DNA from 2 places in the Clostridium taeniosporum genome. Region 2 is predicted to be linked to the other one. Evidence: a T-box and tRNA genes for the amino acid it is inferred to sense, from the RefSeq annotation. Region 2 holds a T-box; the other holds one or more tRNA genes.
The links. The T-box of region 2 lies ahead of serS (serine--tRNA ligase). A T-box ahead of a tRNA ligase gene usually reads a tRNA of that ligase, here a tRNA-Ser.
Positions count from the first base shown of each region.

Region 1 (5,485 bases), 130 kb from region 2:
ATACGTGGGAGATAACAACATTAGTAATTTTACTTATGTTATCAGGATTTTTTTCAATGTCAGAGACAGCACTAATGTCAGTAAATAAAATTAGATTAAGGCATATGGTGGAAGAAGGTGTACCAGGAGCTAAGTTAGTAGATAAGCTTACAGAAGATCCTAATAAGTTATTAGGAGCCATATTAATAGGAAATAATATAGTAAATATTGCAGCGTCAGGTCTTGCTACTATGCTTGCAACAAATATATTTGGTGCAGGTGGTGTAGGAGTTGCTACAGGGGTTATGACTGTATTAGTATTAATTTTTGGTGAGATAACACCTAAATCCATTGCTAAGCAAAAATCAGAATCGGTTGCTTTAAAAGTTAGTAAACCTATAAAGTTAACAGTGATTATATTTAAGCCCTTTGTATATATATTTACAGCAATATCATCATTTTTTATAAGAATTTTAGGAGGGAATCCTAAAGCTACAGAACCTTTTATTACTGAGGAAGAATTAAAAACTATGGTAGATGTAAGTGAAGAAGAAGGGGTATTAGAAGACGTTGAAAAAGAAATGATCTTCAATGTATTTGATTTTGCAGATCTCCAAGTAAAAGATGTAATGGTTCAAAGAGTAGATGTTACTGCATTAGACTCAGAGTCAACTTATGAAGATGTTTTAAAAATTATAAAAGAAGAGCAATTTTCAAGAATACCTATTTATAATCAAACTATAGATGATGTTATTGGTATATTAAATGTTAAGGATTTATTAATGATTGAAAATCCTAGACAAAATTTTAATATGTCACAATATATAAGAGAACCTTTTTATACTTTTGAATTTAAAAAGATTTTAGAATTATTTAAAGAGATGAAAAAAACAAGAAATCATATAGCAGTTGTATTAGACGAATATGGTGGTACTGTTGGAATAGTTACTATAGAAGATTTGGTAGAAGAGATTGTCGGAGATATAGAAGATGAGTATGATGAAGTTAATACAAGTATAGAAGTTATTAAAGATAATGAATATATAGTAGATGGTAGTGTAAGACTTCATGATGTTGGAGATTTAATAGGTATTGATATGGAATCTGATGAGTTTGATTCTGTTGGAGGATTTATTATTGGAGAGCTTGGAAGAATGCCAGAAGAAAATGAAGAAATTAAATGCGATAATATAAGATTTGTCGTAGAAAATATAGATAAGAATAGAATTAAAAAAGTTAGAATATTTATAGAGATAGAACCAGAGAGAGAAACAGAAAATGAATAATTATAAGAGACTGCTAGAATAATCAGCAGTCTCTTAATCATTATTTGTATATATTTATTAGCAAATAATAGTTAATATTATAGATGACAGGTAAGTTAAGAATTGATAGTTGAAAGTTAAGAGTTAAGGAAAAAAATTTTTTAGAGAATTTTAAATATAAAGTTATTAAAATATAAGTGTAGAAAATATAATATTTAGTTTTACAGAAACTTTGATGGAGGAAAGAAATATGAATTTTTTAGATATTGCTAAGGAAGAGGCTAGGGTGGCAATGTCAAAAGGTGAAATCCCAATAGGTGCAGTTATAGTGAAAAACGGAGTTATTATATCAAAAGCACATAATTTGAAAGAGACATTAAAAGATGTAACAGCTCATGCTGAAATTTTAGCTATAAGAAAAGCATCTAAAATTTTAGGCGATTGGAGATTAAATGGAACAGAGATGTATGTTACTTTAGAACCATGCTCTATGTGTACCAGTGCCATAATTCAAAGCAGAATATCTAAGTTATGTATAGGAACTTTTAATAAAGATATGGGAGCTTGTGGATCTGTGATAAATCTCATACATAATAGAAGATTAGAGTCTTTTGTTAATGTTAATTGGTTATATGATGAGGAATGTTCTAATTTACTTATAGAATTTTTTAGATTAAAAAGAGAAAATAATAAAAATAAATTTAAATAGTAATTGTTATAATAATTTTTATTTACAATATATATTATAAAAAAACTATTATTTTGGAGGAATTTAATGCAGTATATTCAAATGTTTGATAATAAAATTTTGGAGTTTATACAGAATAATTTACATACTTCATTTATGGACAAGATAATTCCGATAATAACTTCTTTGGGAAATATGGGATTTATATGGATAGTTATAGGAATAGCATTTATATGTAGCGAAAAATACAGAAAATATGGTTTCATAATGTTATGTACATTATGTATTGGAGCACTAATTGGCGATGGAATTATAAAACCTTTAGTTGGCAGAATGAGACCTTTTAATTCTATTGAAAATATAGAATTGCTTATAAAGGCACCTACAAGTTTTTCTTTTCCATCTGGACATACTATGTCTTCATTTGCAGCAGCGACTATTGTTTATATAGCAAATAAAAAGATGGGTATTGGTGCATTTATATTAGCAGCACTTATAGGATTTTCAAGAATGTATTTATATGTTCATTATCCATCAGATGTGTTAGTAGGATGTATATTAGGAATAACTTTAAGCAATGTTATTTATAAGGTTATAAGCTCTAAGTATGATAAAAAGTTTGGTTAATTTTAAATTAATAATATAAGATACAAATGAAAAGGAGTGAGATATTTATGAATCCAGTAGCTTTCAAAATAGGAAATTTTGATATTAGATGGTATGCAGTAATTATTTTGATGGGAGTCTTTTTTGGATTAATACTAGCTTATCATAATTGTAATAAGAAAAATCTAAGCTTTGATATTTTAAGTGATGGATTTCTTGTAGCTTTTCCAGCTGCTATTATTGGAGCAAGATTATATTATGTTTTATTTGAGTTTGAAAATTATAAAGATAATTTAATAGATATATTTAATATAAGACAAGGTGGATTAGCTATACATGGTGGATTAATAGGTGGAATAATAGCAGCATTTATTTATGCTAAAGTAAAAAAATAAATTTTTTAGCTTATTTAGATGTGGTAGCGCCATCTATAATATTAGCTCAGGCTATTGGTAGATGGGGTAACTTTATGAATAGCGAAGCACATGGAGGAGAAGTAACTTATGAATTTATAAGTAAATTTCCACAATTCATACAAAAAGGAATGTACATTAATGGAACATATTATCATCCAACATTTTTATATGAATCTGTTTGGAATTTGATAATATGTACTATTTTAATTATTATACTTTATAAGAAGAAAGAAAATAATAATGGAGTAGTTATTTCTAGTTATATTATTTTATATTCTATAGGTAGATTTTTTGTTGAGGGACTTAGAACTGACAGTTTGATGTTTGGAGGAATGAGAGTTGCCCAACTAATAAGTATAGTAGGAATAATTTTTGGGATTTGTTTTATTATTTATATTAGAAAAATTAAAAATAAGTAACCAAAATATTCAGTTGAATTAGCTTTTTTTATATGATATTATAAAAAAGCATTATACCTTTGGAGAAATGTCCGAGTGGTTGAAGGAGCACGCCTGGAAAGCGTGTATAGGGTGCGAGCTCTATCAGGGGTTCAAATCCCCTTTTCTCCGCCAAAAAATCTCTTTCTACTTTTTGTAGAGAGAGATTTTTTTTAGTTCTTATAAAATTATATTACTAAAGAATATGTAGATAACTTATAAAATACTGAATTTTAAAGATATTATGAGTATCCATAAAGGATAAAAAAATAATTATATACCGTATCATTATTCCTGTACTACATTTGGAAAGGGTACATAGCTAAAAAAAATCGACACTCCATGGTTGCTTAGCAATTTTTTTTATTATGGTGTTATTAAAAATATAAATTATGGTGATATATAATAAATCATATTAGAATGAAAAGGTTGAATGAAAAAAATATATATGATATTATAAATTAAAAATAGATATATTTTAATAGTTATTGAAAATTTAAAAGCAAGTATAGTATTAAAAATGTTATTTTAAGTTTTAGTTATTTACATTAAAGGAAAAATCTAAAATAAATTCATAAAAACGTATGAATTTACAAAAGTATATTGTTACTATAGTCTTGTATTTATAAATTTTATATGCTATTATATAAAAGTATCAAAAAAGCATAGTGATTATATGGTTTGATGCCTAATGGAGGCATAGTTTTTTCATTAAGAAAAAATGTTATTGAGGTTCGAATCCTCTTCATACCACCATTCCGTGCTAGATGGGGAGTTAGCGGTGCCCTGTAACCTGCAATCCGCTATAGCAGGATTTAATTCCTCGTAGAGGTATTGATTTTTTATAGTCTGACCTTTGTAAGTGGTGTTGATGACTGGGTCCCACGCAATGAAAGCGTATGAACCTCGTCAGATCCGGAAGGAAGCAGCGATAAGTGCACACTGCATGTGCCGTGGATCAATCTGGTCTGAGCTAACTGCAGAGGTAACGTATAGGAAATTTTTATCGAAGCGAGGTGCACGGTTTATATACATAAACCTTCACTAAGAATGAAGGATTTTTTTTCGACTTAAATTAGGTTATTCTTCAATAGGATTAACAATATAGGACAAATCAATAGGATAAGAAAATGAGGGTATTTATTTTTAAATACCCTCATTTTCTTATCTTTTTAATATTCACTTTTAACTAAAAAAGCGTTATTTAATTTATTTTGCTTAGATTTATAAATTTGTATTTTAATTGGTTTTTATCATTAATTTTAATATCTGATTCATAATCGATTTTAAATTCATTATAATTTATTTGTGGGAAATATGTATCACCATCAAATTCTTTATAAATCTTTGTTAGATATAATTTATTAGCATGAGGTAATAGTTGTTTATAGATTTCTCCACCACCTATTACAAATACTTCTTCATCAGATTTACTATATTTATTTAATAGTTCATCGAAATTATGTAATATTTCCACAGAATTAGAATCAATGTTAAAATTTTTATCTCTAGTTAATATAACATGTTTTCTGTTAGGTAATATTCCAGGAAGAGATTGAAAAGTTTTTCTACCCATTAAAATAGTTTTTCCACTTGTAATCTCTTTAAATCTTTTTAAATCTTCAGAAATATGCCATATTAATTTATTATCATTTCCAATAACATTATTTTCAGCAATAGCTACTATTATTGATAACATATATAAGCCCCCTTACTTTTTATTTAAATCATAAAATTCTTAAATAAACTTTTTTGAAATTTTTAAATAAGTAACTAAAAGTTTATAATTTTTTATTATATATTTTTTATTTAATATTTTTAAGTTTAATTATTTTATCTAAATTTATCTATGCATATATTAATACTTTACTAAATATAGACCGAATTTTAAACTATATAAAAAAGTTTGAATTTAGAATTAAAGAGAAAAACAGAAAGTTAATAAAAATTTATAATGTAATTTTAAAATATATCAAAACTTTCAATTCTTAACTCTAAATTTTTAACTTCTAAACAGAAACAGGCATTTTTATCGCTTCGTGATGCTTGTATCCTTCTAATTTGATATCATCAGGCGTAAAATCATAGAAATTT
Region 1 is NZ_CP017253.2:3,149,518-3,155,002, reverse strand. Features, by position in the region: gene BGI42_RS14190 (HlyC/CorC family transporter) at 1-1,265, shown strand, start outside; gene BGI42_RS14185 (nucleoside deaminase) at 1,495-1,953, shown strand; gene BGI42_RS14180 (phosphatase PAP2 family protein) at 2,020-2,559, shown strand; partial or broken gene lgt (prolipoprotein diacylglyceryl transferase) at 2,607-3,373, shown strand; tRNA gene BGI42_RS14170 (tRNA-Ser) at 3,435-3,526, shown strand; RNA gene ffs (signal recognition particle sRNA large type) at 4,150-4,415, shown strand; gene BGI42_RS14160 (dihydrofolate reductase) at 4,596-5,090, opposite strand; gene BGI42_RS14155 (thymidylate synthase) at 5,401-5,485, opposite strand, start outside.
Region 1: it encodes a tRNA-Ser, which carries the amino acid that the T-box ahead of serS (serine--tRNA ligase) is inferred to sense. The anticodon was not compared.

Region 2 (5,485 bases):
GTGCGAGTGAAGATGCTCGCTACCCGCGATTGGACGGAAAGACCCCGTAGAGCTTTACTGTAGCTTAGCATTGAATTTCGGTATTGTCTGTACAGGATAGGTGGGAGACTAGGAAATCAGAGCGTCAGCTTTGATGGAGTCATCCTTGGGATACCACCCTGATAGTACTGGAATTCTAACTGGATGCCATGAATCTGGTGACAGGACATTGTTAGGTGGGCAGTTTGACTGGGGCGGTCGCCTCCTAAAAAGTAACGGAGGCGCCCAAAGGTTCCCTCAGAACGGTCGGAAATCGTTCGTAGAGTGCAAAGGCAGAAGGGAGCCTGACTGCGAGACCTACAAGTCGAGCAGGGACGAAAGTCGGGCTTAGTGATCCGGTGGTACCTCGTGGGAGGGCCATCGCTCAACGGATAAAAGCTACCTCGGGGATAACAGGCTGATCTCCCCCAAGAGTTCACATCGACGGGGAGGTTTGGCACCTCGATGTCGGCTCGTCGCATCCTGGGGCTGAAGTAGGTCCCAAGGGTTGGGCTGTTCGCCCATTAAAGCGGCACGCGAGCTGGGTTCAGAACGTCGTGAGACAGTTCGGTCCCTATCCGTCGCGGGCGCAGGAAATTTGAGAAGAGCTGTCCTTAGTACGAGAGGACCGGGATGGACCGACCTATGGTGTACCAGTTGTTTCGCCAGAAGCATAGCTGGGTAGCTAAGTCGGGACGGGATAAACGCTGAAAGCATCTAAGCGTGAAGCCTCCTTCAAGATGAGATTTCCCATAGCGTAAGCTAGTAAGACCCCTTGAAGACTACAAGGTTGATAGGTCAGAGGTGTAAGTGTGGTAACATATTTAGCTGACTGATACTAATAGGTCGAGGGCTTGACCAATAAATATTGTATACAAATTATGTGCAATTTTGAAAGAACATTCTTTCAAAATGATCTGGTGATGATGGCATAGAAGTAACACTCCTATCCATTCCGAACAGGATAGTTAAGATCTATAGCGCCGAAGGTACTGCATGGGAGACTGTGTGGGAGATTAGGACGTTGCCAGGTAAAGGATCTTTAGCTCAGTTGGTTAGAGCAACCGGCTCATAACCGGTAGGTCCGGGGTTCGAGTCCCTGAAGGTCCACCATTATGGGGGTATAGCTCAGTTGGGAGAGCACCTGCCTTGCACGCAGGGGGTCAAGAGTTCGAATCTCTTTATCTCCACCATTTATTTAAAAGCTATGAATTAAATTCATAGCTTTTTTTGTTATAATTAAAAGTAGTTAACTTTTTATTAGGAGAAACAAAAATGTTATATAGAATAAAACAATTTATGTTAGGAATTCTTTCATATTTTGAAGATGATAATATTAATTTCATAGATAAATATTTAAGTAAAAAAGAAAAAGAATTATTTATGAAATTAAAAAAACCAGACAGAATGCATTCTCTTAGAGTATGTAAAGAAGCTATTATACTGGTAAGGGATTATAATGATTTAGATGAGTATAAAATGGCTAAATGTGCATTATTACATGATATCGGAAAAATAGAAATTTCATTAAATATAATTGAAAAAGGAATAGTAGTAATATTAAATAAAGTTACGAAAGGTTCATTTTTAAAGTATAATAAATATAGTAGAGTGACTAAATATTATGATCATCCTAAAATCGGTAAAAAATTATTAGAAAATATAAAGTTTGATGATAATGAAGTATTATATTGTATAGAAAATCATCATAATAATTTAGAATTAATTGAAAAAAATATATATTTAAGTATATTAAATATATGTGATAATCGTAACTAATTTTAATAAGAGATAATTAAAATCATATAATTATTAAGCTATGGAGGGTAAAATTTTATGAATTCTACAGAACGAAGACAAAGTATATTAAAAAGTTTAATTGAAAATGAAAAGCCATTAAAAGGAATAGAAATAGCTGATAGTTATGGTGTAACAAGACAAATAATTGTTAAAGATATAGCTATTCTTAGAGCTAAGGGTAATAATATAATGGCAACACCAGATGGGTATATTATTAATAAAGAATTAAAGAAAGTAAAAGCTATAATAGCTGTTAATCATAAAGAAGAAGAATTAATTAATGAAATGAGTATAATTATTAAGTATGGTGGTACTATTGAAGATGTTATAGTTGAGCACCCTTTATATGGAGAAATAAAAGGAATGTTGATGATTAAAAATTATAATGAATTAAATAAATTTTTAGAAAAATATAAACAACAAGAAGGTAGATTATTATCAGTATTAACTAAGGGTGTACATATTCATACTATATCAGCAGATACTCAAGAAGATATTAATTGCATTATAGATGAATTAAAAGAAAAAGGTTTTATAGTATCTGATTAGGAGGAAAGTTTATATGGATTATGATGTACTTATTTTAGGCGGAGGTATAGTAGGATGCGCTGTAGCTTATCAATTATCAAAATATAATATTAACATAGCTTTAATTGAAAAAGATTATGATGTAGCTGATGATATATCCTTCATAAATACAGCTGTTATTTATGATGGTTCAGAAACTTCTAATAGTATGATGGCAAGACTTGAGAATATAGGCAGAACGCTTATTGAAGAGCATTGTAAGAAATTTAATGTATCATATAAAAAAACAGGAGCATTAAGGATTGCATCAAATAATAGTCAAGATTATAAATTAGACATTATGTATAATAGAGCTAAAGAAAGAAATATAGAGGGAGTTCATTTAATAGAAAATGATAAAGACATACTTAATAAAATTGAACCCAATTTAAATATAGATGTAAATAAAGCTCTTTATTCTGAAAATGTAGCAGTTATTTCTCCATATGATTTAGCAATATCTTATGCAGAAGTTGCAGCTGATAATGGAGTAAACTTTAAATTAGAGGAAGAGGTAATAGATATTCAAAACCTTGTTAGTGGATTTAAAGTAACTACAAATAAAAATAAATTTACTTGTAAGGTTGTAGTTAATACAATACCTGATGAAATATCTTTTAATCATGTTGAAGAAGACTATGATTATAAAAATATGAATTATATAATGTTTGAGAATAAATCAGAAAATAAATTAAAAACTATACTTATAGATGAGATAGATGATACCACTTTTGTTATAAATAATCCTAAATTACAGAATGGAAATTTAATAGGTATAAAGAGTGATCATATTTTATCTTTAGAGGAAGGTATTGAAATGTCTACAAGTATATTTCCAGAAGCTAAAAAGGATTTTGTAAGCAATATGTTTGCAGAAGTTTATAACAAAGATATAATAATAATTGATGATAGTAAATTAGATAATGGTTATATAAAAATTACTGGTACTCATTACGGTAAAATTACTATAGCACCAGCTATTGCACTTAAGATAAAAAATACTTTAAAACATAGCTTAAATATTATTAGAAAAAAGGATTATGTAGATAAAAGAAGAGAAGTATATAGATTTAAAGACTTATCAAAAGAAGAAAGAAATGAAGTTATCTCTTTAGATAAAAGATATGGAGATATAGTTTGTGTATGTAATAATATATCAGAAGGAGAAATAATTGATAGTATCAGAAGACCATTAGGAGCTCGTACTGTTGAAGGCGTAAAAAGACGTACTGGAATTGGTAGAGGAAATTGCAATGGTGCTTATTGTGATATAAAAATAATAAAAATATTAGCAAGAGAAATGGATAAAAATATTTTAGAGATAGTTGAAGATTCTAAACATTCTAATATAGTAGCTAGTAGAATTAAGGAATTTAATGAAATATAGAATTTAGGAGATGTATTTATGAGCAGTAAGGATATTTTTACTAGTTTAGTTAGAGTAAAAGGAGATCCCAATCATAAAGTTGTTTCTGTAAAAAGTAATAATCCTATAGAAAAGGAATTATGGAGGGAATTTTCTAAAGTTCTTAGCAGAATTTATGTTAGTGCACCTATAAATATTGGTGATATAATATGTAAAAATATAATGAATACAGGAATAGATATTATATGTACTAAAAAAATTGATAATAATAGATAAAAATTTGATAATATATTGACAAATATAAGTTTTTTAATATAATATATTTAATACAAGTTAATATGCAAACCTTAGATAAGGCTAGTAGTAATATTATGATTTTTAGAGAGTTAGTGGTTGGTGTAAACTAATATTTATGTATTATGAATCCACCTTTGAGGGACTGTGAATTAAGCAGTACGGTAATATCGTTAAATTTTAAGAGTGAATAACATTTTATGTTATTAATTAGGGTGGCAACGCGGAGTTTTTCGTCCCTTTTATAGGGGAGAAAGGCTCTTTTTTTATAGAAAAAATTAAAAGGAGAGAATAATAATGTTAGATTTAAAAAGAATTAGAAATAATCCAGAAGAGATAAAAAAAGCATTATCAAATAGAGGAGAAGATTTTGACGTAGCAGTTATAGATGAAGTTGTAACATTGGATGAAGAAAGAAGAAAAATATTAGTTGAAGTTGAAAGTTTAAAGAGCAAAAGAAATCAAGTTTCATCTGAAATTCCTAAATTAAAAAAAGCTGGCGAAGATGTTACTGAAATAATGAATGATATGAGGAAACTAGGAGAAGAAATTAAAAATTTTGATGTTAGAGTAAATGAAATAGATGAAAAAATAGAATATATAATGCTTAGAATCCCTAATATTCCAAATCCGGAAGTTCCAGATGGAGAAACTGATGAAGATAATGTTGAAATTAAAAAATGGGGTGAACCTGCTAAATTTGATTTTGAACCAAAAGCCCACTGGGATTTAGGAACTGATCTTAATATTTTAGATTTTGAGAGAGGTGGAAAAGTAGCTGGTTCTAGATTTACAGTATATAAAGGTTTAGGAGCTAGATTAGAAAGAGCTGTAATAAATTATTTCTTAGATAAGCATACGATTGAAAATGGATATACAGAAGTATTACCACCTTATATGGTTAATAGAGATAGTATGACAGGAACAGGTCAATTACCTAAGTTTGAAGAAGATGCGTTTAAAGTAGAAAATAATGGATATTTCTTAATACCAACTGCAGAAGTTCCTGTTACTAATATGTATAGAAATGAAGTTTTAAGTGGTGATATATTACCAATAAAACATGCAGCTTATTCAGCCTGCTTTAGAGCAGAAGCAGGTTCAGCAGGTAGAGATACTAGAGGTCTTGTAAGACAACATCAATTTAACAAAGTAGAATTAGTTAAGTTCTGTAAACCAGAAGAATCTTATGCAGAGTTAGATAAGTTAGTAAAAGATGCAGAATCAGTATTACAAGGATTAGGATTACCTTATAGAATAGTTAGAATATGTAAAGGTGATTTAGGATTCACTGCAGCTTTAAAATATGATATCGAAGTTTGGATGCCAAGTTATAATAGATATGTAGAAATTTCAAGTTGTTCTAACTTTGAAGATTTCCAAGCTAGAAGAGCTAACATAAAATATAGAGAAACACCAAAAGATAAACCTAAATTTGTT
Region 2 is NZ_CP017253.2:13,628-19,112, forward strand. Features, by position in the region: rRNA gene BGI42_RS00045 (23S ribosomal RNA) at 1-880, shown strand, start outside; rRNA gene rrf (5S ribosomal RNA) at 935-1,051, shown strand; tRNA gene BGI42_RS00055 (tRNA-Ile) at 1,055-1,131, shown strand; tRNA gene BGI42_RS00060 (tRNA-Ala) at 1,136-1,211, shown strand; gene BGI42_RS00065 (HD domain-containing protein) at 1,294-1,797, shown strand; gene BGI42_RS00070 (transcription repressor NadR) at 1,855-2,367, shown strand; gene BGI42_RS00075 (NAD(P)/FAD-dependent oxidoreductase) at 2,381-3,772, shown strand; gene BGI42_RS00080 (DUF1667 domain-containing protein) at 3,791-4,027, shown strand; T-box leader at 4,091-4,289, shown strand; gene serS (serine--tRNA ligase) at 4,343-5,485, shown strand, end outside.